DNA from 3 places in the Cryobacterium sp. N19 genome. Region 3 is predicted to be linked to each of the others. Evidence: predicted binding sites of a transcription regulator. Region 3 holds the regulator's gene; each other region holds the start of a gene.

What was found. The regulator HrcA, encoded in region 3, represses chaperone genes, less so after heat shock. The targets are predictions, from matches to a motif close to TTNGCACTCGNNNNNNNCGAGTGCNAA.
Region 1: the regulator HrcA is predicted to act here: its motif matches at 5,604-5,630, upstream of groES (co-chaperone GroES).
Region 2: the regulator HrcA is predicted to act here: its motif matches at 2,824-2,850, upstream of groL (chaperonin GroEL).

What each region holds. Positions count from the first base shown of each region.
Region 1 is NZ_PJJR01000051.1:56,987-64,682, forward strand. Features, by position in the region: gene CXY78_RS11925 (zinc-binding dehydrogenase) at 1-194, shown strand, start outside; gene CXY78_RS11930 (sulfite exporter TauE/SafE family protein) at 195-962, shown strand; gene tsaB (tRNA (adenosine(37)-N6)-threonylcarbamoyltransferase complex dimerization subunit type 1 TsaB) at 1,053-1,688, shown strand; gene rimI (ribosomal protein S18-alanine N-acetyltransferase) at 1,685-2,176, shown strand; gene tsaD (tRNA (adenosine(37)-N6)-threonylcarbamoyltransferase complex transferase subunit TsaD) at 2,176-3,282, shown strand; gene CXY78_RS11950 (DUF4190 domain-containing protein) at 3,367-3,870, shown strand; gene CXY78_RS11955 (hypothetical protein) at 3,964-4,365, shown strand; gene CXY78_RS11960 (class I SAM-dependent methyltransferase) at 4,370-5,575, opposite strand; gene groES (co-chaperone GroES) at 5,701-5,997, shown strand; gene rarD (EamA family transporter RarD) at 6,095-7,045, shown strand; gene CXY78_RS11975 (ABC transporter substrate-binding protein) at 7,144-7,696, shown strand, end outside.
Region 2 is NZ_PJJR01000049.1:322,403-330,098, forward strand. Features, by position in the region: gene CXY78_RS09465 (DUF3263 domain-containing protein) at 176-493, shown strand; gene CXY78_RS09470 (LytR C-terminal domain-containing protein) at 576-1,139, shown strand; gene CXY78_RS09475 (cold-shock protein) at 1,422-1,625, shown strand; gene CXY78_RS09480 (DUF3048 domain-containing protein) at 1,697-2,752, shown strand; gene groL (chaperonin GroEL) at 2,894-4,522, shown strand; gene CXY78_RS09490 (hypothetical protein) at 4,699-5,133, shown strand; gene CXY78_RS09495 (sensor histidine kinase) at 5,165-6,427, shown strand; gene CXY78_RS09500 (response regulator transcription factor) at 6,424-7,092, shown strand; gene CXY78_RS09505 (ABC transporter ATP-binding protein) at 7,173-7,696, shown strand, end outside.
Region 3 is NZ_PJJR01000054.1:274,501-282,196, reverse strand. Features, by position in the region: gene CXY78_RS19455 (PhoH family protein) at 1-1,000, opposite strand, end outside; gene CXY78_RS19450 (HIT domain-containing protein) at 1,029-1,406, opposite strand; gene CXY78_RS19445 (16S rRNA (uracil(1498)-N(3))-methyltransferase) at 1,426-2,166, opposite strand; gene dnaJ (molecular chaperone DnaJ) at 2,168-3,274, opposite strand; gene hrcA (heat-inducible transcriptional repressor HrcA) at 3,341-4,360, opposite strand; gene CXY78_RS19430 (DUF4870 domain-containing protein) at 4,600-5,082, shown strand; gene CXY78_RS19425 (DUF4870 domain-containing protein) at 5,174-5,560, shown strand; gene hemW (radical SAM family heme chaperone HemW) at 5,583-6,806, opposite strand; gene CXY78_RS19415 (DUF1990 family protein) at 6,827-7,477, opposite strand; gene lepA (translation elongation factor 4) at 7,483-7,696, opposite strand, start outside.

The DNA of each region.
Region 1 (7,696 bases), on a different contig from region 3:
ACCTCGTCGCCGCGCTGCGTGCCGACGTCGACCTTGGCTCGCCGGTTCTTCGACCGCTCATCGACCGGATCATGCCGTGGACCGAGGCCGATGCGGCCCAGACTCTGATGCGCACCAACTCCTCCCTCGGCAAGATTGTGCTCGCCGTTGGCGACGCGGCCGCCGAGAATTCGAACACGGGAAACTCTCACTAAATGACACTTCTTGAAGGCGCGATCATCCTGGTCGCCGGAATTGCCGCGGGCATCATCAATGTGGTGGCCGGCGCTGGAACCCTGATCACCTTTCCCACCCTGCTCGCCCTCGGTATCCCTCCGATCACGGCGAACGTATCCAACACGGTTGGTCTGGTTCCCGGGTCGATTGCCGGAGCTTACGGTTATCGCCGGGAACTGCGATCGCAGTGGCGGCCCGTGGCCTGGATGGCGGTGTTCTCGGCCGTGGGCGGTGTGATCGGCGGGTTGCTGCTGCTGGTCCTGCCCGAGGAGGCCTTCTCGGCGGTCGTTCCGTTCCTGCTGCTGCTCGCCGCGCTGCTCTCCGCGATCCAGCCCCGCGTGGCCCGTTACGTGCGGCGCAAGTCTCCCGAAGGCACCACGACCGACACTCGGCCGATCACGTTCGGCCTCGTGCTCGGCATTCTCGGCACGGGGGTCTATGGGGGATACTTCGGCGCAGCGCAGGGAGTGGTGCTGTTGGCACTGCTGGGTATTCTGTGGTCCACCGACATACACCGGGCCAACGGTGCCAAGAATGTGCTGGCCGGCATGGCCAACCTCGTCTCTGCGATTATTTTCATCTCCAGCGGCACGGTCGACTGGGTGATCGCTCTGCTGATCGGCGTTGGTTCCGCCTTCGGTGGCTGGCTCGGTGCCCGCATCGGGCGAAGGCTCTCGGCTCCGGTGTTGCGTGCGATCCTGGTGATCGTTGCTCTGACAGCCGCCGTCGTGCTCTTTCTGACCTGATCGCGGCCCCATGAAAGCCAGCCGCGCGAAGCGCTGGCCTATGAAAGCCAGCCGCGCGAAGCGCTGGCCTATGAAAGCTAGGCTGAACGGGTGCTACTTGCCATCGACACCTCCGCCGGCACGAGCGTCGCCGTCGTCGACCTTGCCCGCGGAGTCATCGCGGAACGCGGTGAAGCCGACACGATGCGTCACGCCGAAATCGTCGGCCCGTTCATTCTGGAATGCCTGCAGGAAGCGCATGTCGCCCCGGCTGACCTCTCCGGCGTCGTCGGCGGCATGGGTCCAGGCCCGTTCACCGGCCTGCGAGTCGGTATCGCCTCGGCCCGCGTCTTCGCCCTCGGGGCTGGCACTCCGCTCGTACCGGTGATCAGCCACGACGCCATCGCCTACGGCCACTACCGCCGCGGCCACTCCGGCCCGCTCGTCGTCGTCACCGACGCTCGCCGCCGTGAAATCTACTGGAGCGCCTATTCCCAAGCGGATGCCGTTGGTCTGCCCGTGCGCGTCGGCCAGCCCGGCCTTGCCAAACCGGCCGACCTCGACGACGAGGGCTGGCTGCACGCCGGGTGGCCGCGCCTGGACGCCGCCACAGTGTCGGCCGGTGAACTCGGTCTGGTCGCTGAGTTGAGCTACGCCCACGGACGCCCGTTCGCGGCCAATGAGCCGCTCTACCTGCGCTCGCCCGACGTCACCCTCTCAAACGGTCCGAAGCGAGTCAGCCGATGACCTGGCAGCTGCGCCGCGCGCACGAGGCCGATCTTGAAGCCATCATGCACCTCGAGACGACCACTTTCGTCCATGACGCCTGGTCGCCGACCATGATGGCGCGCGACCTCGGCGACCCCGCCTGCTTCTACCTCGTGGCGTTTCCGCCCGACGAACCAAGCGCGGTCGAGGGCTACGCCGGCCTGCTCGCCCCGCGGGGAGCCGTCGAGGGCGACATTCAGACCATCGCGGTCGCCGAATCCGCACGCGGACGCGGCCTGGGCCGCACACTCATGCAGGCGCTCATCAATGAGGCCCGGAAGCGCGGCGCCCGGCTGATCTTTCTCGAGGTGCGGGCCGATAATCCCGGTGCCCAGCGCCTGTACGAACGCCTCGGATTCATCGAGGTTGGCGTGCGCCGCGGCTACTACCAGCCGGACAACGTAGATGCCATCGTCATGCGTCTCGATATTCCAGAATTGGAATCTATGCTTGTGGAGACCTCGTGATGACCATAAACCGCGCTGATCCGCTCGTGCTCGGCATTGAAACGTCCTGCGACGAAACCGGCATCGGCATCGTGCGCGGAACCACCTTGCTCTCCAACACCATTGCGAGCTCAATGGACGAACATGCCCGTTACGGCGGTGTCGTGCCCGAGATCGCGGCCAGGGCGCACCTTGACGAGCTCGTGCCGGCCATCAACGCGGCCGTTGCCGAGGCGGGCATCCGCTTGAGTGATCTGGACGCCATCGCGGTCACCTGTGGGCCCGGACTCTCCGGCGCGCTCATGGTCGGCGTCGGGGCCGCCAAGGCGCTTGCCGTGGCGCTCGACAAACCGATCTACGCGGTCAACCACCTGGTCGGCCACGTCGGAGCCGACCTGCTTCAGGGAGAGCTTCGGCACGGCGACACCAAAACCGGCGACACCAACACCGGCGACACCGCTCCGCTCGAGTACCCGACGATCGCCCTGCTGGTCTCCGGGGGCCACACCTCGCTGCTGCTCGTGCGCGACCTGGTCAGCGACGTCGAGTTGCTCGGCGAGACCATCGACGATGCCGCCGGCGAGGCCTTCGACAAGGTGGCGCGCCTACTCTCCCTGCCCTACCCCGGTGGACCGCAGATCGACCGGGTCGCGCTCGGCGGCAACCCGAAGGCCATTCGGTTTCCACGCGGACTCAGCCAGCCCAAGGACATGGCCGTGCACCGTTACGACTTCTCCTTCTCCGGCCTGAAAACCTCGGTCGCTCGCTTCGTCGAACAGCGCCAGGACGCTGGCGAACCCGTGCCGATCGGCGATGTCGCGGCCAGTTTTCGGGAGGCGGTCGTCGATATTCTGCTCACCAAGGCCCTCGCCGCCTGCGCCGACTACGGCGTACCGCGGCTGCTGCTCGGCGGCGGTGTCATCGCCAACAAGCGTCTGCGCGAGGTCGCCACCCAGAGAACGGATGCTGCCGGCATCGTTCTGCGCATCCCGCCCCTCTCCCTGTGCACCGACAACGGTGCCATGATCGCAGCCCTCGGTGCGCAGCTCATCACGGCCGGGCATGAGCCCTCAACGCTGCAATTCGGCGCCGATTCCACCCTGCCGGTCGGCCAGATTCAGGTCTGATCTGCCACAGAATTCGCCCACGCGCGGGCACACGGGATATTCTGGCTCTGCGACCCCGAACATTCCGCACGAAGGAGACCGCAGATGTCTGATCCCACCCAGCCCCCCGTCGATCCGACCAGCAGCGAACCGACCAGCAGCGGCCCGGCGAGCAGCGACCCGACGGGTTCGACTCCGGCCGACTCCAGCCTGCCGCCGGCCTACCCGGCCGCTCCGAGCTACCCGGCACCCGGCGCTCCGGCCGCTTCCGGATCTGGCCAGGCTCCCGCCTACGGGCAGCCCGCCGCGTATGGCCAGCAGCCGGCCTACGGCCAGAACCCCTACGGCCAGCAGAACCCGCAGGACAAGTACAACGTTCTCTCGATCATCTCGCTCGTCACCTCGATCCTTCTCATCTCGGTGGTCGGCATCATCACCGGCCACATCGCCCTGAGCCAGATCAAGAAGACCGGCGAAAAGGGACACGGGCTCGCCCTCTGGGGAACCATCCTCGGCTACGTCGGCCTTCTCGGCGGTGCTATCTTCGCCGCTTTCACGATCATTTTGCTACTCGCGGCGGCCTCCACCGGCACGAGCTACAACTACTAGCCACGCAGGTGGCCCCTTCGGGGCCACGCGGCACGTTTCGATCGACAGGGGCCACCCCCACAAGCTGACCGTATGCGCGGCCAGAGGACAGCCATGACTACACCCCATCCGCACGACGAGGCTTCGGCGCAGCTGCAATATACGCGCCCTCCCGGGCCACCCGGCAGCCAGTTGGACTGGGCCTCGACGGTCACCGCTCCTACCGAGTTCGTGCCGTACAGCTACACCGAGGCCGAGGTGCAGCGCATCACCGGCCGCCGTCGGCTCGCGGTCTCCTCCGTCGTCTGTGGCCTTCTCGGTCTCGCACTCGGCGTGGTCGGGGTGTTTGGTCTGCCGATCGCTCTCATTGCGATCACTCTCGCGCTGATCGCGCGCACCACCGAGAATCGGGCGCGCACGCTCTGGCGGAGTGGCCTCGTGAGCGGTCTCGTCGGGGTTCTGCTGGCGGCCGGCTGGATCGTCTACATCAGCCAGATCGTGCTGCCGCTGCTGTAATCCGCTACCGCACGCGCTCCACGAGCAGCGCCACGCGATGCCCGGCCGCCCTGGTCAGAATCAACGTTGCGGCTTCAGGCCCCTTGAGCTTCAGCCGGGTGCGCAGTGTCGCCGGATCCACGTCTACGCCACGCTTCTTGATCTCGAGGGTGCCGATACGCCGTTCCAGCAGCGCCAGCCGCAGCTTCTTCTCATCGAAGGGGAGCGTTTCGAGCACCCGAAAAGCGCTCGCGAACGGCGTCGGCGTGAGCGTGTCGTTGGTCAGGTAGGCGATGCCCTCACTCAGCATGCGGGCATCCAGCGAGCGGGCCAGATCGCCAATCAGGCGTGCCCGAATCACCGCGCCGTCCGGCTCGTAGAGGTAGTTTCCGAGGCTGCTAGCATCGACGTCTGCACTGTCGTCCGATGCAGTCAGTTCGTGCCTGCCGTCTGCTGTCAGGAGCAGGGCTGACCGACGGATGCCGGGGCGGGCGAGAGCGCCGAACCACAGCCCCATCTCCACCAGCTGGCCGTCCACCGACACCCACTGTGCTTCGGCGTCGACCGGAATCTGGTCGCGGTCGTGGCCGGGCCCGAGCTTCATACCGAGCGGCAGCTTCGTCGCGAGCAGATAGGCGAAGTCAAGCGAGGGGGAGTAATCCTCGGAGCGGGTCAGTCGCGTCGTGTTGCTGTGCCCGCTCGTGCGGCGGGCAGGATCGAGCCAGACCGCGTCGAAATCTTCGAGGTCGACCGTCTCGGCATCGGCCTGCAGCGCCGAGGCGTTCGGAAACGGCGCGAGGTTGAAGCTTGCTACGGTCGCCGTGACCTCGTCGGCATCAACGGCCACGACCGACAGATCCAGCGCGGCGAGGGCCATGGCGTCGCCGCCGATACCGCAGCCGAGGTCGGCGACCCGCGGCGTGCGGCCGAGCGCAGCGCCGAGACCATTGAAACGGCCCGCGTGCAGGGCGGCGACACGCAGCCGGGTGGCCTGTTCCAGGCCGGCCTCTGTGAAGAGCATCCGCTCGGCGAATTCACCGAACTTGAGGACGGCTTTTGCCCGCAGCCGCGATTGGCTGAGCACGGCCGACACGAGTCCGGGCGCGTGCCCGGCCTTGCGCAGATCGCTCACGAGCTTCAGCACGTCGCCGTGGGTGTCGTAAGGCGGCAGGGAGTCCAGCAGCCGCAAACTCGCGGGGGAAAGCAGCTCAACGAGTTCGGTTCGATCCATGCTGCAACGCTACCAAAATGACCCCCATCTGGCACTCACGTTGCGTGAGTGCCAGAACCCCCCTAAACTTCACTTGGCACTCTCGCTGTGAGTCTGCTAACCCAAATCTTAGAAAGAGGTCAACCGTGTCGGTCTCCATCAAGCCGCTCGAGGATCGCATCGTCATCAAGCAGGTCGATGCCGAGCAGACCACCGCATCAGGTCTGGTCATTCCTGACACCGCGAAGGAAAAGCCCCAGGAGGGCGAAGTTGTTGCAGTCGGCCCCGGCCGCATTGACGACAACGGCAACCGCATCCCCCTCGACATCGCCGTCGGCGACAAGGTGATTTACTCCAAGTACGGCGGAACCGAGGTCAAGTTCGGTGGCGATGACCTTCTGGTTCTCTCCGCTCGCGACGTGCTCGCCGTGGTCGTACGCTAACACCAAGCAGTCGGTCGTTCTAGACTGAAAACTCCCGGATAGCCTCGCTATCCGGGAGTTTTCTGCTTTCTTCACCTCTGCCGAGTCAAGGACCCTCATGTCGGATGCCGTAAGCCCAGTCGCGACGACCGGTACCGCCGCCGGCACGCATCGCTCCGGACTCATCTTCGGCGGCCTCTCCTACGCCCTCTGGGGTGTGCTGCCGCTCTACTTTCTGCTGCTCGCACCGTCGGGTGCCTTTGAGATCGTGGCCTGGCGGGTGCTGTTCTCCCTGGTCTTCTGCGTACTGATCATCACGGTGACCCGCACCTGGACGGTTCTCGGGCGGGCCCTCAGGCAGCGGCGCCTGGTATTGACCATGGGCCTGGCCGGGGTCTTCATCTTCATCAACTGGCAGACCTACGTGATTGCCGCGACCACCGGTCACGTGGTCGAAGCGGCCCTCGGCTACTTCATCAACCCGATCGTCACCGTGCTGCTCGGCGTCTTCGTGCTGCGGGAACACCTGCGCCGCTTGCAGTGGGTGGCCATCACCATCAGCTTTCTCGCCGTGGTCGTGCTCGCCGTCGGGTACGGCTCACTGCCGTGGATCTCGCTCATCCTCGCTTTCTCCTTCGGACTCTACGGTCTGATCAAGAAGCGCGTGGGCCCGAGCGTCGATGCCGTCACCGGCCTCACCTTGGAGACCGCCTGGCTCGCACCGGTCGCCGTCATCCAACTGGTCGTGGTCTCCGGCATTTCCGGGCTCACCTTCGGCACGGTGTCGCCCTGGCATACAGCTGGCCTGCTCGCGGCCGGCATCATCACCGCGGTACCACTGCTGCTGTTCGCTGCCGCCGCGCGGCGCCTGCCGTTGACCGTGCTCGGGCTCATTCAGTTCGTGGCCCCGGTGCTGCAGTTTCTGGTGGGCGTGTTCATCCTGAACGAGGCGATGCCCCTCGAACGCTGGCTCGGTTTCGGGCTGGTCTGGGTTGCCCTGATCATTTTGACGGTCGACATGGTGGCCTCCGGCCGCACTCCCCGCCGCAGTACCCTCGAACCCGCCTAGCTGGCCCGGCCCGGCCCGGCCAGCCGATACGCTGAACCAACAGCACGCGCCAGCCCAGACCAAACAGCACCAGCTCAGCCCAGCACCAGAGGATCCACATGCCCGTTCGCCCCATGATCGCCGCCGTCTTGCTGCTTGCCCTGGCTCTGACCGGCTGCACCGGTGCGTCGGCCGCCAAGCCGAGCATGACCCCAACACTCGTCGCCAGCACGGCGCCCACCGGCGACGGCACGCTTCTCATCGGCACGCTGTTTCCCATGACCGGCGATAATGCCGCGAGCGGTGCCGCTCAGGTAGCCGGCACCGAACTCGCCGTGCGTGACATTCTCGCCGACCAGACAACGCCCACCCAGCCCGTGCAGCTCATCCACCGCAACGTGGCCGGCGACCTCGCCGCCGCCTACGCCGACCTCGCGACGCGCGGCGTCGATCTGGTGCTGTGGGACGCGACGACGGCATTGCCAGCGGATGCTGATGGACTGATTGGCAGCGCGGCCATCGTTCCCCTGATCGACTTTGCCAATGGTGGAACTCCGCTCGCCGCCACGGACGAGTTCACCGCGCGACTCAAGACCGCCGATCCGACGCTGACGGCCACCGCTGGCGGTGCAGAGGCCTACGACGGAGTGATGACGGCCGCCCTGGCCGCCG
Region 2 (7,696 bases), on a different contig from region 3:
TAAACTCGTGCAGCGAAACGCGCATTCCTGGCCGATAGGTTTCGCAGCGTTTGCACGGCGACCGGTCGTTGGACTGGGCCGTTCCGGGCGTGCCGGAGGCAACATCCAGCCGCCCGCAAATAGGATGAGCCCGTCGGATAACCCGTCGAAACTGCCCCGGGGGAGAGATAGATCAATGAGTGAGAGCACACCGGCCCCCGCGCAGCGCACCACTCTGCCCGCCGGCAGCGCCCCGATTTCGACCCAGCTCAGCGAGCGCGACGAAGCCGTGCTCGCCTTTGAACGGCAATGGTGGCGGCACGTCGGCGCCAAAGAAGAGGCCATCCGCGCCACATTCGGCCTCTCGGCCGCCCGGTACTATCAGCTATTGGGGGCACTGGTCGATTCACCGTTGGCGCTGGCCTTCGACCCGATGCTCGTGAACCGACTGCAGCGGATGCGTTCCGCACGATCCGAGGCGCGCGCCAGTCGTTCGCTGCCCACCCACGACTAGTACCTGACCGCTTTCCGCCAGAACCGGGCCGTTACACATCGCTCGATTCCGGCCTGGCTGGCCAACCAAGGATTCAATCACCATGGCGCGAAAATTTGCGAAAGACCGTTTCGACACCCACACGCATGCCCTCGACCGGGTGGGTGCTCACCGTGCTCCCGGTAAGAAGGGCCGCGGCTGGATCGGGTTCTGGTGGGCGCTCGGCGCCACCGTGCTGTTGATCGCGGTTGGCGTGGTCGGAATCTTCGCGATCAACAATCGCCTCGACTTCTCCAATATTCCGGGTCTGTCCTCGGCCAGCTCGACTCCGATCCCCACCGAGACCGTCATTCCAACGGCTGAAGCCACCGTCGACCCGGCGCTGACCGTGAATGTGCTGAACGGCTCCGCGGCGAACGGTGTCGCAGCATCCGTCAGCGACACGCTCACCGCCGCCGGCTGGGTAGTCAGTGGCACCGGCAACGCGAGCACAGACACCGAACCGACCACCGTCATCTACTACGCCGATGCCAGCCTGGAAGGCGCCGCCCGCGGCATCGCAGCCTCACTGCCCGGCTCGACGATCGTCGTTTCGTCCAATTTTGTTGACACAGGTGCCAGCCTGACCGTCGTCGTCGGCAACGACTACGTCATTCCTGCGGGCTGATCTTAACTCGAAACTGCCGACGTACTGGGCGTTACCTGATTCGTCAAGCCCCTTTTCTTCTGCGGCCACTTCAGTATTATCTGGTTTTGGTCAAACATTTTGTTCGGGCAATACCCGCCCGGATCAAGAACGCTCGCCCAAGGTAACTTGCACCAGTAGGTAACTTGCAACAGAAGACTTGCTCTCGGGGATTTGCTGCTCGTTCAGAATGAACGCAGTCTCTGCGGCAGGGCCCGGAACAGCCAATGGGCCGTGCCGTCGAAATTGAGCAAGGAGTAACACATGGCGAACGGAACCGTTAAATGGTTCAACGCTGAAAAGGGTTTCGGCTTCATCACTGTCGATGGGGGTGGGCAGGACGTCTTCGTTCACTACTCCGCCATTGACATGAGCGGGTACAAGGTGCTCGAAGAAGGCCAGCAGGTCGTCTTTGAGGTCGGTGCCGGAGCGAAAGGCCCCCAGGCTGAATCGGTTCGACCGGCCTGACCCACCCCCTAAACGGGGTCTGTCCCCCACCTAACGCCGCCCGCTGCAACGGGCGGCGTTAGTGTTTACCGGTGACCAAGAAAAAGACAGCCCGCACAATTCGACCGCTGAAGACCGCGGGTCTGCTCGCTCTGATCGTTCCAGCATTGCTGCTGAGCGGATGCACCGGCAGTAGCGCGACGCTGACCAAGACGCAGACGGCCGAAGCGTGGACGTCGAACTATGTCGCCCCCGCCGCTACGGAAATCGCCCCGCTCAGCGGCCTGACCGTTGCGGTCGGGTCGTCGGCACGTCCCTCCCTCGCGGCCAAGATCGACAACCACGTGGCCGCTCGCCCGCAGGTCGCGATCGACCGTACCGACCTGGTGTTCGAAGAGCTGGTCGAGGGTGGTATCACCCGATACGTCGCCGTGTGGCAGTCCAGCATTCCCGACCAGGTCGGCCCGGTGCGCTCGATCCGTCCGATGGATCCCGACATCATTGCGCCGTTCGGCGGCCTCGTAGCGTTTTCGGGCGGGCAGCAACGATTCGTCGACGCGATGAACGCGACCGGTCAAATCAGTGCCATCTTCGACTACGACACGACCGGGCTATTTTCTCGTTCCAAGGCTACAGCGGCCCCGCACAACGTTATCCTCGCGGCCTCCGAATTCGTCAACCGAAACGCGACCGTCGCACCGCCCACCCAGCAGTACGGCTATGCGCCCGCGCTCGCCGGGGCATCCGCCGTCGTGGACGGCACCCCGATCTCGGTGATCAACACCCGATTCTCCAACTCCAGTGCCCGCAGCTGGACCTGGAACGCCGAAGCCGCCGCATACCTGCGCGCGCAGGACGGCGCGCCCGATCTGACTCCGGAAGGCGCGCAACTGAAGGCAACGAACGTCGTCGTGGTGCGGGTGAATGTGACCGTCGACCAGAGCATCCCCAAGACCGAGCTGATCGCGTCGGGGGAAGCGTCGATCTCCAGCGGCGGAAAGACCATCGCGGCCACCTGGAGCAAGGACTCCCAGAGCATGCCGATCCGCCTCGTCGATGCCAATGGAGTGACAATTCGGCTGGCACCGGGCAATACCTGGTTTCAGCTCGTACCCAACGGCACCGGCTCGGTCGACCTCGTTCCCTGAGGGTCTGCAGATAGCCCGGCGTCGCCCCCGATGCTCGCTTGCACTCTCGACCCCAGAGTGCCAGAATCGTTTTAGCACTCTCGTCATCTGAGTGCTAACCCCATCATCGTTTGGAACGTCCGGGAGGGACGAGTTACACATATGGCAAAAATCATTGCATTCAATGAAGAGGCCCGTCGTGGGCTTGAGCGCGGCCTGAACATTCTGGCCGACACCGTCAAGGTCACCCTCGGCCCGCGCGGACGCAACGTCGTTCTGGAGAAGAAGTGGGGCGCCCCCACGATCACCAACGACGGCGTGTCAATCGCCAAGGAGATCGAGCTCGACGACCCGTACGAGAAGATCGGTGCGGAGCTCGTCAAAGAGGTCGCCAAGAAGACGGATGACGTAGCCGGCGACGGCACGACCACCGCAACCGTTCTCGCCCAGGCCCTGGTTCGCGAAGGCCTGCGCAACGTCGCTGCCGGCGCCGACCCGATCAGCCTGAAGCGCGGCATCGAGAAGGCTACGGCCGCTGTCATCGCCGAGCTCGTCGCCAGCGCCAAGGAAATCGAAACCAAGGAAGAGATCGCCGCAACCGCGTCCATCTCCGCCGGAGACACCGAGATCGGCGCGATCATCGCCGAGGCCATCGACAAGGTCGGCAAGGAAGGTGTTGTCACCGTCGAGGAGTCGAACACCTTCGGCACCGAGCTCGAGCTCACCGAGGGCATGCGCTTCGACAAGGGCTTCCTGTCGGCGTACTTCGTCACCGACCCCGACCGTCAGGAAGCGGTCTTCGAAGACCCCTACATCCTGATCGTCAACTCCAAGGTCTCCAACATCAAGGACCTGCTCCCCATCGTGGACAAGGTCATCCAGACTGGCAAGCAGCTCCTCATCATTGCGGAAGACGTCGATGGGGAGGCACTGGCCACGCTCGTTGTGAACAAGATCCGTGGCATCTTCAAGTCCGTCGCCGTCAAGGCTCCGGGCTTCGGCGACCGTCGCAAGGCTCAGCTGCAGGACATCGCCATCCTCACCGGTGGACAGGTCATCTCGGAAGAGGTCGGCCTCAAGCTTGAGAACGTCACCCTCGACCTGCTTGGTAGCGCCCGCAAGGTCGTCATCACCAAGGACGAGACCACGATCGTTGAGGGTGCCGGCGACGTCGAAGCCATCGCCGGTCGCGTCTCGCAGATCCGTGCCGAGATCGAGAACACCGACAGCGACTACGACCGCGAGAAGCTCCAGGAGCGCCTCGCCAAGCTTGCTGGCGGCGTTGCTGTCATCAAGGCTGGAGCCGCAACGGAGGTTGAGCTCAAGGAGCGCAAGCACCGCATCGAAGATGCAGTGCGTAACGCCAAGGCTGCCGTCGAAGAGGGTATCGTTGCCGGTGGTGGCGTTGCACTGATTCAGGCCGGCAAGACCGCATTCGAGGGCAAGGCAATCCTTGACCTCGTTGGTGACGAGGCGACCGGCGCGAACATCGTGCGCGTTGCCATCGACGCCCCGCTCAAGCAGATCGCACTCAACGCCGGCATGGAGCCGGGCGTTGTCGCCGACAAGGTGCGCAACCTGCCCGTCGGATGGGGCCTCAACGCCGCCACCGGCGAGTACGTCGACATGATCGCTGCCGGAATCAATGACCCGGTGAAGGTCACCCGCTCCGCGCTGCTGAACGCATCGTCGATCGCCGGACTGTTCCTCACCACCGAGGCCGTCGTCGCCGACAAGCCCGAGAAGAACTCGGCTCCGGCCGGCGACCCCTCGGGTGGCATGGACTTCTAAGTCCCGCCAGCAGTACACGAAAGTGGGCGTCTTCTTCGGGAGGCGCCCATTTTTTGTGCGTTCCGCGTCGAGCCATGAGTTCGGTCCACCCGACAGAGTCATCCTTGCGAGGTAGCACGTAGCGACTCGGAACGGACGACCGCCCGGTAGTGACCCAGCAGGCTGGAGATGTGAAAATGATCCAGCTCCTCCCCGTTCTCGCCGCCGCAGCGCTGACCGCCCTCGCCCTCACCGGGTGTTCGAGCATCATCGAACAGGTCCAGCGCGAGAAGTCGCTCGAATTCGCGTCTGTGCCGATCCTCACCGAGGAATGGGACCAGCCTGCGGACTGGCTGCCCGCCGATGCGACCCAAATCACGATCCGGGAGGAGGCGGCCGGCGGCGGTCCGGCCATCCTGGCGGTGACAACCAACTCGGATCTCGACCCCATGCAGTGTGCGGAGACCGACCGGCAGTCGGCACCGACCTACGCCGAAGACTGGTCACCGGATGACGTGTACGTGGATCGTGTCTTCGCCTGCGCCAACTGGGCCGTAATCAAGATCGCCGACGGCTGGTACGGCTGGACGCCGAACGACCCAGACGAGATGGCTGTGTCCCCCGCGCAATGACCACCGGTCATTCACCGTCTACGGTTGAGTCATGATCCGCAGCCTCTCCCGCCCGCAACTCCTGGTGGATGCCGTGATGGCCGTGATCGCGCTCCTCGCGCGTACAGTGCTCGGCTACGACGGGGTCGTGGCGTTCTGGATGACTGTCGGTATGGCCGGTGCCCTGTTCCTGAGACGGCTCAGTCCGGGTATCGCGCTCGGGCTGGTGTGGTGCACTGTAGCCGTTCAACTCTCCGCGTCGTTGCCTCCCGATATCGCGAACGCGGCCGTTCTTCCCGTGCTGTTTGCCACGGCTGCCTACGGTTCCCGAACCGTCAGGTGGGCCGGTCTCGCATCGGTGCCCATCGGTGCGCTGATCGCGACCGTGTACGTGCTATTCCTTCAGTCCGGCGGCTTCGACGGGCTCACCAGTCTCGTTCTGCAGATACGAACGGGCGAGGCCTTCCAGGCTGGAGCCCCAGGGGTGATCGGTTTCGTCTCTGCCGCGGCGTTGTTCGGGCTGAGCTGGGTTCTCGGGTTGCTCGTGGCTACCTGGCGAACCGCGCGGGACGGCAGGGCTGCTCTCCGTTCGGCGGCGGCTGAGCAGGCCGACGCCCGGCGCGAAGTGGCGGTGGAGCAGGAGCGAACCCGCATCGCCCGCGACATGCACGATGTGGTGGCGCATTCCCTCGCCGTTGTAATCGCTCAGGCCGACGGCGGACGCTACGCGCGTGCCGCCGACCCCGAAGCAGCGGATGAGGCCTTCCGCACCATCGCAAGCACGGCCCGGTCAGCCCTGGCCGACGTGCGAGTACTGCTGGGCCAGTTGCGCGCCAACGATGATGCCGATCCCGGTAGCGACCGGTCAGACCGGTCCGTCGTGGCCGCACCACAGCCTACCCTCGACGATCTCGACCGGCTCATCGACCAGTTGCGCGCTTCGGGCCTCATGATTGAGCGCATCGCTTCCGGGCCGGCTGCTGCGCTCGGACCGGGGCAACAGCTCGTGATTTACCGAATCGTGCAGGAATCACTGACCAACGTGCTTCGTCACGGCGACTCCGCAATAGGCGTCCGCATCGGCTTCAGCTGGGAGGCACATGCCGTCATCCTCACCGTGGACAGCGGGCTGCGGGGGTCACGGCCGGTCGGTGCCGCGCCGCACGGGCACGGCCTCGACGGCATGCGCGAGCGCGCGGTTCTGGCCGGAGGCTCCTTCGAGGCCGGCGAGGTGGGCGATCGTTTCGTCGTGTGCTTGACACTGCCGACGCTGACAGCGTCGCTTCCGCACACCAGAGGGGCGATGCCCGCATGACCACTCCGATTCGCGTTGCCCTCGTCGACGACCAGGCACTGTTCCGTGCCGGACTCCGACTGCTGATCTCGTCGCAGGTTGACCTCGAGTGCGTGGGCGAAGCTGCAAACGGGGCCGACGGCATCCGCCTGGTCGAGTCGGCCAGCCCCGACGTGGTGCTCATGGACATACGCATGCCGGTCATGGACGGCATCGAAGCAACCTCTCACATCGTGAACGCGTCGAGAGCGGCCGGTGGGGGTGGCCCCCGCATCATCGTGCTAACCACCTTCGACCTCGACGAAGCCGCAGCGCGCGCGATTCGTGGGGGCGCGAGCGGTTTCGTGCTGAAAGACGCCGATCCGGAGTTTCTGCTCGCCGCAATCCGCACCGTGCACGCGGGCTCGTCTGTCATCGCCGCCGCGCAGATCATCGAGCTGTTCGAGCACTTCGACCAGAAACGGATGCCGCCGGCCCCGCCGGTCGCCTACACCCGTCTCACCCCGCGCGAGCAGGAGATCTTCGCGCTCGCGGCCCGGGGGCTCAGCAACGCCGAAATCGCGGCGACGGAGTTTCTCAGTGAGGCGACAGTGAAGACACACATCAGTCGAACCCTGGCCAAGCTTGAACTGCGCGATCGCGTGCAACTGGTGGTCTACGCCTACGAAAACTCGCTCATCGCCTAACTCCCAGTCATCCCTGCGATGTAGCAGCACCATCCTGGGGTCGGACGCGCGGATTGGGGCGGTTCTCCAGACTGGAAGACATGAAAACTACAACGACTGACCTCGGCCTCGTCGCCCGGGTGACCCAGCTGCATAAGTATTACGGGGCCACGAACACTCGGGTGAATGCCCTCACCGACGTGAGCGTCGGAATTCGCCGTGGCGAGTTCACGGCCATCATGGGCCCGAGCGGGTCGGGCAAATCAACCCTGATGCACATCATGGCCGGCCTCGACACCGCGAGCAGCGGATCGGTGTGGCTCGGCGACAGCGATATCTCCCGCCTCGATGATTCGAGCCTGACCGTTCTGCGGCGGCGGCGGGTCGGCTTCATCTTTCAATCCTTCAACCTGGTGCCCACGCTCGACATCAGCGGAAATATTCTGTTGCCCTTCGAACTCGACGGACGAGCGCCCTCGATCGACGAACGGGCGTGGATCGACCGGCTCGTGGCGGTGCTCGGGCTCAGCGATCGACTGCGGCACCGCCCGCACGAACTGTCGGGCGGCCAGCAGCAGCGCGTGGCGATCGCTCGCGCTCTGGCGACGCGGCCGGACCTGGTGTT
Region 3 (7,696 bases):
GTTTCGGGTTGCGACCGGCGGCGCTGGCGCGCTGGGGACTGCGATTAACAAATTCACGCGCTTCGGCGCTCTCCTGGCGGAGGGCCTGCTTTTTCTCGTCGTACTCGGTGTAGGCGTCGACAATGCGGCCGACGAGCGAGTGACGCACCACGTCGGCGCTGCTCAAATAGGCGAAGTGGATGTCGTCGATCCCGTCGAGAACGCGGGTGACCAGTTTGAGACCGCTCGTGCCGGCCGGCAGGTCGATCTGGGTGACGTCGCCGGTGATGACCATCTTCGAACCGAAGCCGAGCCGGGTCAGGAACATCTTCATCTGCTCCGGCGTTGTGTTCTGGGCTTCGTCGAGCACGACGAAGCTTGCGTTGAGGGTACGCCCGCGCATGTAGGCGAGCGGTGCGACCTCGATGGTTCCGGCGGCGAGCAGCTTCGGGATGAGTTCGGGGTCGAGCATCTCACCGAGCGCGTCGTAGAGCGGCCGCAGGTAGGGGTCGATTTTGTCGGTCAGGGTGCCGGGCAGAAAACCGAGCCGTTCGCCGGCCTCGACGGCGGGCCGGGTCAAAATGATGCGCTCGACCTCCTTATTTTGCAGGGCGCGCACCGCCTTCGCCATGGCGAGGTAGGTCTTGCCGGTTCCGGCCGGGCCGATACCGAACACGATGGTGTTCTCGTCGATGGCGTCGACGTAATCCTTCTGGCCGATCGATTTAGCCCGAATGCTCTTGTTGCGCGCCGTGAGGATGGGGGCACCGAGCTGGGCGGAGGGGCTCACGGAGCTGTCGGCGGCAAGCATCCGTGCCGAGGTGGCGACCTCGGTTTCGCCGAGGTCGTGGCCGGCGCGAAGGGCACGTTGCAGTTCCTCGATCAGGCGGCGCACGGCTTCCACATCATCGGCTGAGCCGCCCAGGGTGACGTCGTTGCCGCGCACGTGCACGTCAACGTTGGGGTACTCGGCCTCGATGGTGCTCAGGAAGCGGTCTTCAGGGCCGAGCAGGCGCACCATGGCGACGCCATCGACGGTGAAACGCAATTCAGAGTGTGCCAAGCGAGTCCTCCCCGAGATGGTCGGTCAGTTCCGGGCTGCCCATGACGTGAGCGTGCACGTGAAAGACGGTCTGGCCGGCGGCCGCACCGGTGTTGAAGACGAGACGGAACTGCCCGTTGGTGCGCTCCGCGGCGATCTGCTCGGCCACGGCTACGAGTTCAGCGAGCAGGGCCGAGTTTCCGGCGGCGAGCTCGACCACGTTCTGGTACTGCGGGTCTTTGGTGGTGACGACGACGTGCACCGGTGCTTTCGGGGCGATGTCGAGGAACGCGATGATGTGCTCGGTCTCGGCGACAATCGTCGCCGGAATCTCACGCGCGATGATGCGGCTGAAAATGGACGGCTGGGAACCGGAAGAAGACATGCCTCTATCTTAAGCGGCGCTACCAGCGGCCGAGCGTCGCGTTGAGGATGGCGAGAGCGGCTGGTCCGGCGGTCGACGTGCGCAGCACGGTGTCGCCAAGGCGCACCTGGGTGGCGCCGGCCTGCTCCAGCAGGAGCAGTTCGGCCGGGGAAATTCCGCCCTCGGGGCCGACGACGAGCAGAATGTCGCGGTCGTCGGTGGGCGGGGCGACCTCGGTGAGGCGACCGGTCGCGGTCGGGTCGAGAAGCAGCATCCGTGTCGTGACGGCCAGCAGGGCCAGCTGTTTGGTGCTGGCGAGCGGCGCGACGCTCGGCAGCCAGGCGCGAATCGACTGTTTGCTGGCCTCGCGCACGATCGTGCTCCAACGGTCGTGGCCCTTGGCGACTTTGGCGCCCTCCCACTTGGTGATGGAGCGCGCGGCGGCCCAGGGAATGACGCCGTCGACGCCGAGTTCGGTGGCGGCCTGAATGGCCAGTTCGTCACGGTCACCCTTGGCCAGGGCCTGCACCAAGCGGATGCGCGGCGTCGCCGCCGCCGTCTCGCTCGCCTCGTCGACGCGCAGGGTCAACACCGCGGCGTCCGCCGTCAGCACCGTTCCCTCGAGCAACAACCCGGCCCCATTACCCAGGCGGAGCCGGTCTCCTGGACGAACCCGGCTGACCGTGACCGCGTGCCGTGCTTCGGCGCCGTCAACAGAAACGACCTGCCCCGAACGACACTGCGCCGCCCGGAGCGTTTCCTGCAGGTAGAAATGTGCCACGTTAGCCGAGGAACCGGTCGCGCAGCTTGGCGAACAAACCCTGCTGGTACTGGCTCAGGGTGGGTGCGGGGGCTGAATACCGGGCGGCGAACTGTTCGATCAGGTCGCGTTCCTTGTGGTCGAGCTTGGTCGGCGTGAGTACGTGGATGCCGATCTTGAGGTCGCCACGACCGCTGCCGCGCAGCTTGGTGATGCCGCGGTCCTTGATAGTGAGCACCTCTGAGCTTTGCGAACCGGGGCGAATCTCCACCTCGATGTCACCGTCGAGGGCCTTCACTGTGACGCTCGTGCCGAGAATGGCACTGGTCATTGGCACGTCGAGCGAGCACATCAGGTCGTCGCCATCACGGCTGAACACGTCGTGGTGGCGCACCTTCATCTCGAGGTAGAGGTCGCCGTTCGGGCCGGCCGCCGGGCCGGCCTCACCGCTCCCGGGCATCTGCAGGCGCAGGCCGGTGTCAACGCCGGCCGGGATGTCGACCGGAACCGTGCGGCGGGCGCGCACGCGGCCCTGGCCGGAACAGGTCATGCACGGCGTGGCGATGATGGTGCCGTAGCCGCGGCAGGATCCGCACGGGCTCGACGTCATGACGTTACCGAGCAGGGAGCGCACTGCGCGCTGGATGCTCCCGGTGCCGTGGCAGATATCACAGGTGATCGGTGACGTGCCGGGCGCGCAGCACGAGCCCTTGCAGGTGTCGCAGACGATCGCGGTGTCGACCTCGAGGTCGCGGTGCGTGCCGAAGATGACCTCGTCGAGGTCGAGCTCGACCCGAATGAGGGCATCCTGGCCGCGTTCGCGGCGGGAGCGCGGGCCGCGGCTGCTGCCGCCTCCCCCACCGAAGAAGGTCTCAAAGATGTCACCGAAGTTGCCGAAGTTCTGCCCGTCGAAGCCGCCGTTCTGGCCGCCGCCCTGGTCGTACTTCTGGCGCTGTTTCGCGTCACTCAGCACGTCGTAGGCGTGCGTGATGCTCTTGAACCGTTCCGACGCCTCGGCGCCGGGGTTCACGTCGGGGTGCAGTTCGCGGGCCAGGCGACGGTACGCCTTCTTGATTTGATCGGTGGTCGCGTCGCGGTCAACGCCCAGCGCTTCGTAGTGGTCAGCCAAAGGTGGCTCTCCTTGAGTTGTGATGGTTGTTCGAAATGATGAAGAGGCCGCCGGGCGGCCCGAGCTCTAGGTCTCGCCGAGCAGGCGAGACAGGTAACGGGCGACGGCGCGCACCGCCGCCATGTTGTTGGAATAGTCCATGCGAGTCGGCCCGAGCACGCCCAGACGGGCCAGGTTGCCGTTGGCCGTATAGCCGCTGGTCAGCACGCTCGCCTCCGGTAGCCCGAAGGCCGCGTTCTCGCGGCCGATACTCACCGACACGCCGTGCTGGTCGGTCTCCATCTCGCCGAACAGGCGCAACAGCACCACCTGCTCTTCGATGGCCTCGAGCACCGGGTAGATGCTGCCCGAGAAGTCCTCTTCGGTGCGAACGAGGTTGGCCGCACCGGCCATGACGAGCTTGTCCTGCCGGTTGGAACCGACTTGGTCGGCGAGGGTGCTCGTGATGAGGTCGACGATCGGCTGCAACGCTGGTGACCCCGGCCAGACGCTGGCGGCGAGGGCAGCGGATGCCTCGGCCATGCCGAGCCCGACCACGGCAACATTGAGACGGGCACGCACCTCGCCGAGTGTCTGCTCGTCGAGCGCGCGCGGCAGATCGATCACGCGCTGTTCGACGCCACCGGAATCGGTGATCAGTACCGACAGGATGCGGGTTTCGGTCAGCGGTACGAACTCGATGTGGCGAACCTTGGCGCGCGACAGAGAGGGGTATTGCACGAGCGCAACCTGGTGGGTCAGCTGCGAGAGCAGCCGCACACTGCGCACGAGCACCTCGTCGAGGTCGGCGGAGTGGCCGAGGAACGTTTCGATGGCCTGACGCTGTGCCGGGGTGAGTGGACGCAGATCAGCGAGGTGGTCGACGAAAACGCGGTACCCCTTGTCGGTGGGTATACGACCGGAGGAAGTGTGCGGTGCCGCGATGAGCTCTTCTTCTTCGAGCAGGGCCATATCGTTGCGAATGGTGGCGGCGGAGACGCCGAAGGAGTGCCGGTCCACGATGGATTTGGAGCCGACGGGTTCACGGGAGGCAACGTAGTCCTGCACGATCACGCGCAGAACATCGAGGCCACGGTCGGAAACCATTGCACCCGCCTTCCTGATTCTTGAGGTAGAGCTTCGGCCCAGCGTATGCCGCTCGCCTCGCGCGCCCTGGGCACCCTGGAACGCAGGTTTGCCGGCACGCCGTTGGCACTCGCATCCACTGACTGCTAATCCTATCGCGACCGGCCGGGTTCCGGCTGAGTACACCCATTGCCAGTACCCCGAAGTGAGCGTTTAATTACCGGTATACGCTCCCACCTCTTTGAGCGAAAGGCACGATCATGAGCGATCCACAGGCACAACCTCCCGGTGATTCCAACTACCGTGAGCCCAACGTCGGCCAGCCGCAATATGGCCAACCGCCGAACAGCCAGCCCGGTGCAAGTCCCTATTCCACGCCGGTCGTGGCGGCCCCGCTCTCGGAGGCCGACGATCGCCAGTGGGCTTCGCTGGCACACCTCGGCGGCATCCTGAGTTTTCTTCCGTCCCTGATCATTTGGCTGGTCTTCAAGGACCGAGGGCGCTTCACCAACACCGAGGCGAAGGAGGCACTGAACTTTCAGATCACCCTGCTGATCGCCTATGTCGCGATCACCGTGGTGTCGACGTTCCTCGCCCTGGTCACGTTCGGCATTGGTGGGCTGCTCGCGGGCCTGGGCTGGATCGTCTGGCTGGCCGGGGTCATCTTCTCGATCATGGGATTTGTACAGGCCAAGGACGGAAAGAACTACCGGTACCCGTTCGCGCTGCGCCTAATCAAGTAGCGCCTCCTGGCTCCGACCGGCGGCGGGGCGATTAGTCTGGAGGTCACTGGCACCGCCGTGCCAGTGACCGGCCGTACAGCGAGAGGCCCTCATGTCTGAGCAGAATCCGTACCAGTCCACCCCCGCCACCCCGATGAGCCCCGCGGACGAGAAGTTGTGGGCGACGCTGATCCACGTCGGTGGGATTATCTTCAGCGCGGCAGCCCTGGGTTTCGTGCCGGCCCTCATCGGCTACCTCATGCTGCGAGATCGCGGACCGTTCATCCGCGCGCACACCGCGACCGCCCTGAACTTTCAGATCTCCCTCTTGATTTACGTGGCGGTACTCGTTCCGATCACGATTGTCACGATCGGCATCGGCGGCATTCTTTACATACCGCTCGCGATCGTGGCTGTCGTGTTCATGATTCTGGCGGCGCTGGCCGCGAACCGTGGACAGGGTTACACCTACCCACTCACGATCAAGTTCGTCAGCTAAGCCCCGCTTTAGTCGCTCAGCTCTAGTCGCTCAGCCGCCGCACCACGGCGTCGGCCAGCAGCCGTCCGCGCAGGGTCAGTTCGATGGTCCCGGCGAGGGCCGCTTTCGCGTTGATGAGTTCGTCGGCGATAAGGCTGGCCACCTCGATCCGGCCCGCAGCAGACAGCGACGCCACCGGAATTCCGGTGCGGATGCGGCTCTGCAGCAGGATGCGTTCGAGCTCGCGGGTGGGCGCGTCGAGCGTCTCGCGGCCGGCGGCCGGGGACAGGCCGCCGAGCATCCGTTCGGAATAGGCGGCCGGATGCTTCACGTTCCACCAGCGCACCCCGCCGACGTGGCTGTGTGCGCCGGGGCCGACGCCCCACCAGTCCTGGCCGGTCCAGTAGGCGAGGTTGTGGCGGGAGCGGTGCGCGTCGCTCGTGGCCCAGTTGCTGACCTCGTACCAGTCGTACCCGGCGGCGGCGAGAAGCTCGTCGGCCAGTTCGTAGAAGTCGGCCTGCTGGTCGTCGTCGGTCGGCGCGATCTCGCCGCTGCGAATCTGCCGAGCCAGCTTGGTGCCGTCTTCGACGATGAGCGAATACGCGCTCAGGTGGTCTGGGTGCAGGCTGAGCGCCTGCTCGAGGCTGGCGCGCCAGTCGGCCAGCGACTCCCCCGGCGTGCCGTAGATGAGGTCAAGGCTCACATCGAGCCCGGCGGCCCGGGCCCACTCGACCACGAGCGGAACCCTCTCAGGATCGTGGGTGCGCTCGAGTGTCGCGAGCACGTGCGGCACAGCCGACTGCATGCCGAAGGACACCCTGGTGAATCCGGCATCGGCGAGGGCACCGAGGTAGGCGGCGTCGACCGAGTCGGGGTTGGCCTCGGTGGTGACTTCGGCCCCGGCGGCCAGGCCCCACTGGTCGCGCACTGCACTGAGCATCTTCGCGAGGTCGGTCACCGGCAGCAGCGTTGGCGTACCTCCGCCGAAGAACACGGTGGCGACGGAGCGTTTGGGAACGCCCGATGCGGTCAGGATGCGCCCGGCCGCTTCGACCTCGAGCACGGCCTGGCTGGCGTAGTCGCTCTGCTTGACGCCGCGCAGTTCGGTCGCGGTGTAGGTGTTGAAGTCGCAGTAGCCGCAGCGCACTCGGCAGAACGGCACGTGCAGGTACACGCCGAAATCGCGCACGAAGGCGTCAACGGCCGCCGACGCTGGAAGGAGGCCATCGTCGGGTGCGGGATCGCCGACGGGGTGGGGTCCGGCCATGGGTGGTGCTCCAGTACGTTCTATTTGATGGCGCCAACGGGGTGCAACGCCCGCAGGTAGAGCCGGGTGAATTTGGCCTGCTGAAAGCGCAGCACCGGCCAGGCCAGCCGGTAATACCAGGTGCTGGCCCGCGAGAACGAGCGAATGGTCAGCCAGACCGAGTCGTCTTCCCGGTGCTCGACGATGAAGGATTCCTCGCCGCTTTCCGGGTGACCGGCCATGGTGCCGTAGGCGAACCCGATGCGGGCCGCCTCGTCGATCACGTAGACGACGCGGACCGGCGCGGTGACGCGGAACAGCCACACCTTCATTTTCAGCGTCGCCGTCATGCCGTTGGCGATGTACGGGGTGCCGTCATCGGCAAAGGTCGCTTCGTTGACCGGATGCTGCTGGCCGACCGCCGGGGCGCCGTCGGGCCCAAAGGTCACCGGCGTGTACTGCACGCCGGTGCCGTTTTCGAGGTCGGTCACCTCCATGCCGCTGCCCCGCTGGATTCCCCAGGTCATCAGCAACTTGGTGGCGGCCTCGAACCGATCCTGGGAGCTGCCGAGCTTCACGCTCTGCTCCATCGGGCGGTAGCCTCTCGGCGGATAGCTCATCAGGTCGGGCGCGAGCGTGCCGCCGATGGCAGCGTAGCTGACGGCGGCGTCGGTGAAGGTGGTTCTGCGCATCCGCTCTACTTCTTGTCTTTGGTCTCGATATCGCCGCTCAGAGCGGCGATGAAGGCTTCCTGGGGAACTTCAACCCGGCCGACCATTTTCATGCGCTTCTTGCCCTCTTTCTGCTTCTCGAGCAGCTTGCGCTTGCGCGAGATGTCACCGCCGTAGCACTTGGCGAGCACGTCCTTGCGCATCGCCGAGATGCTTTCACGGGCGATGATGTGGGCACCG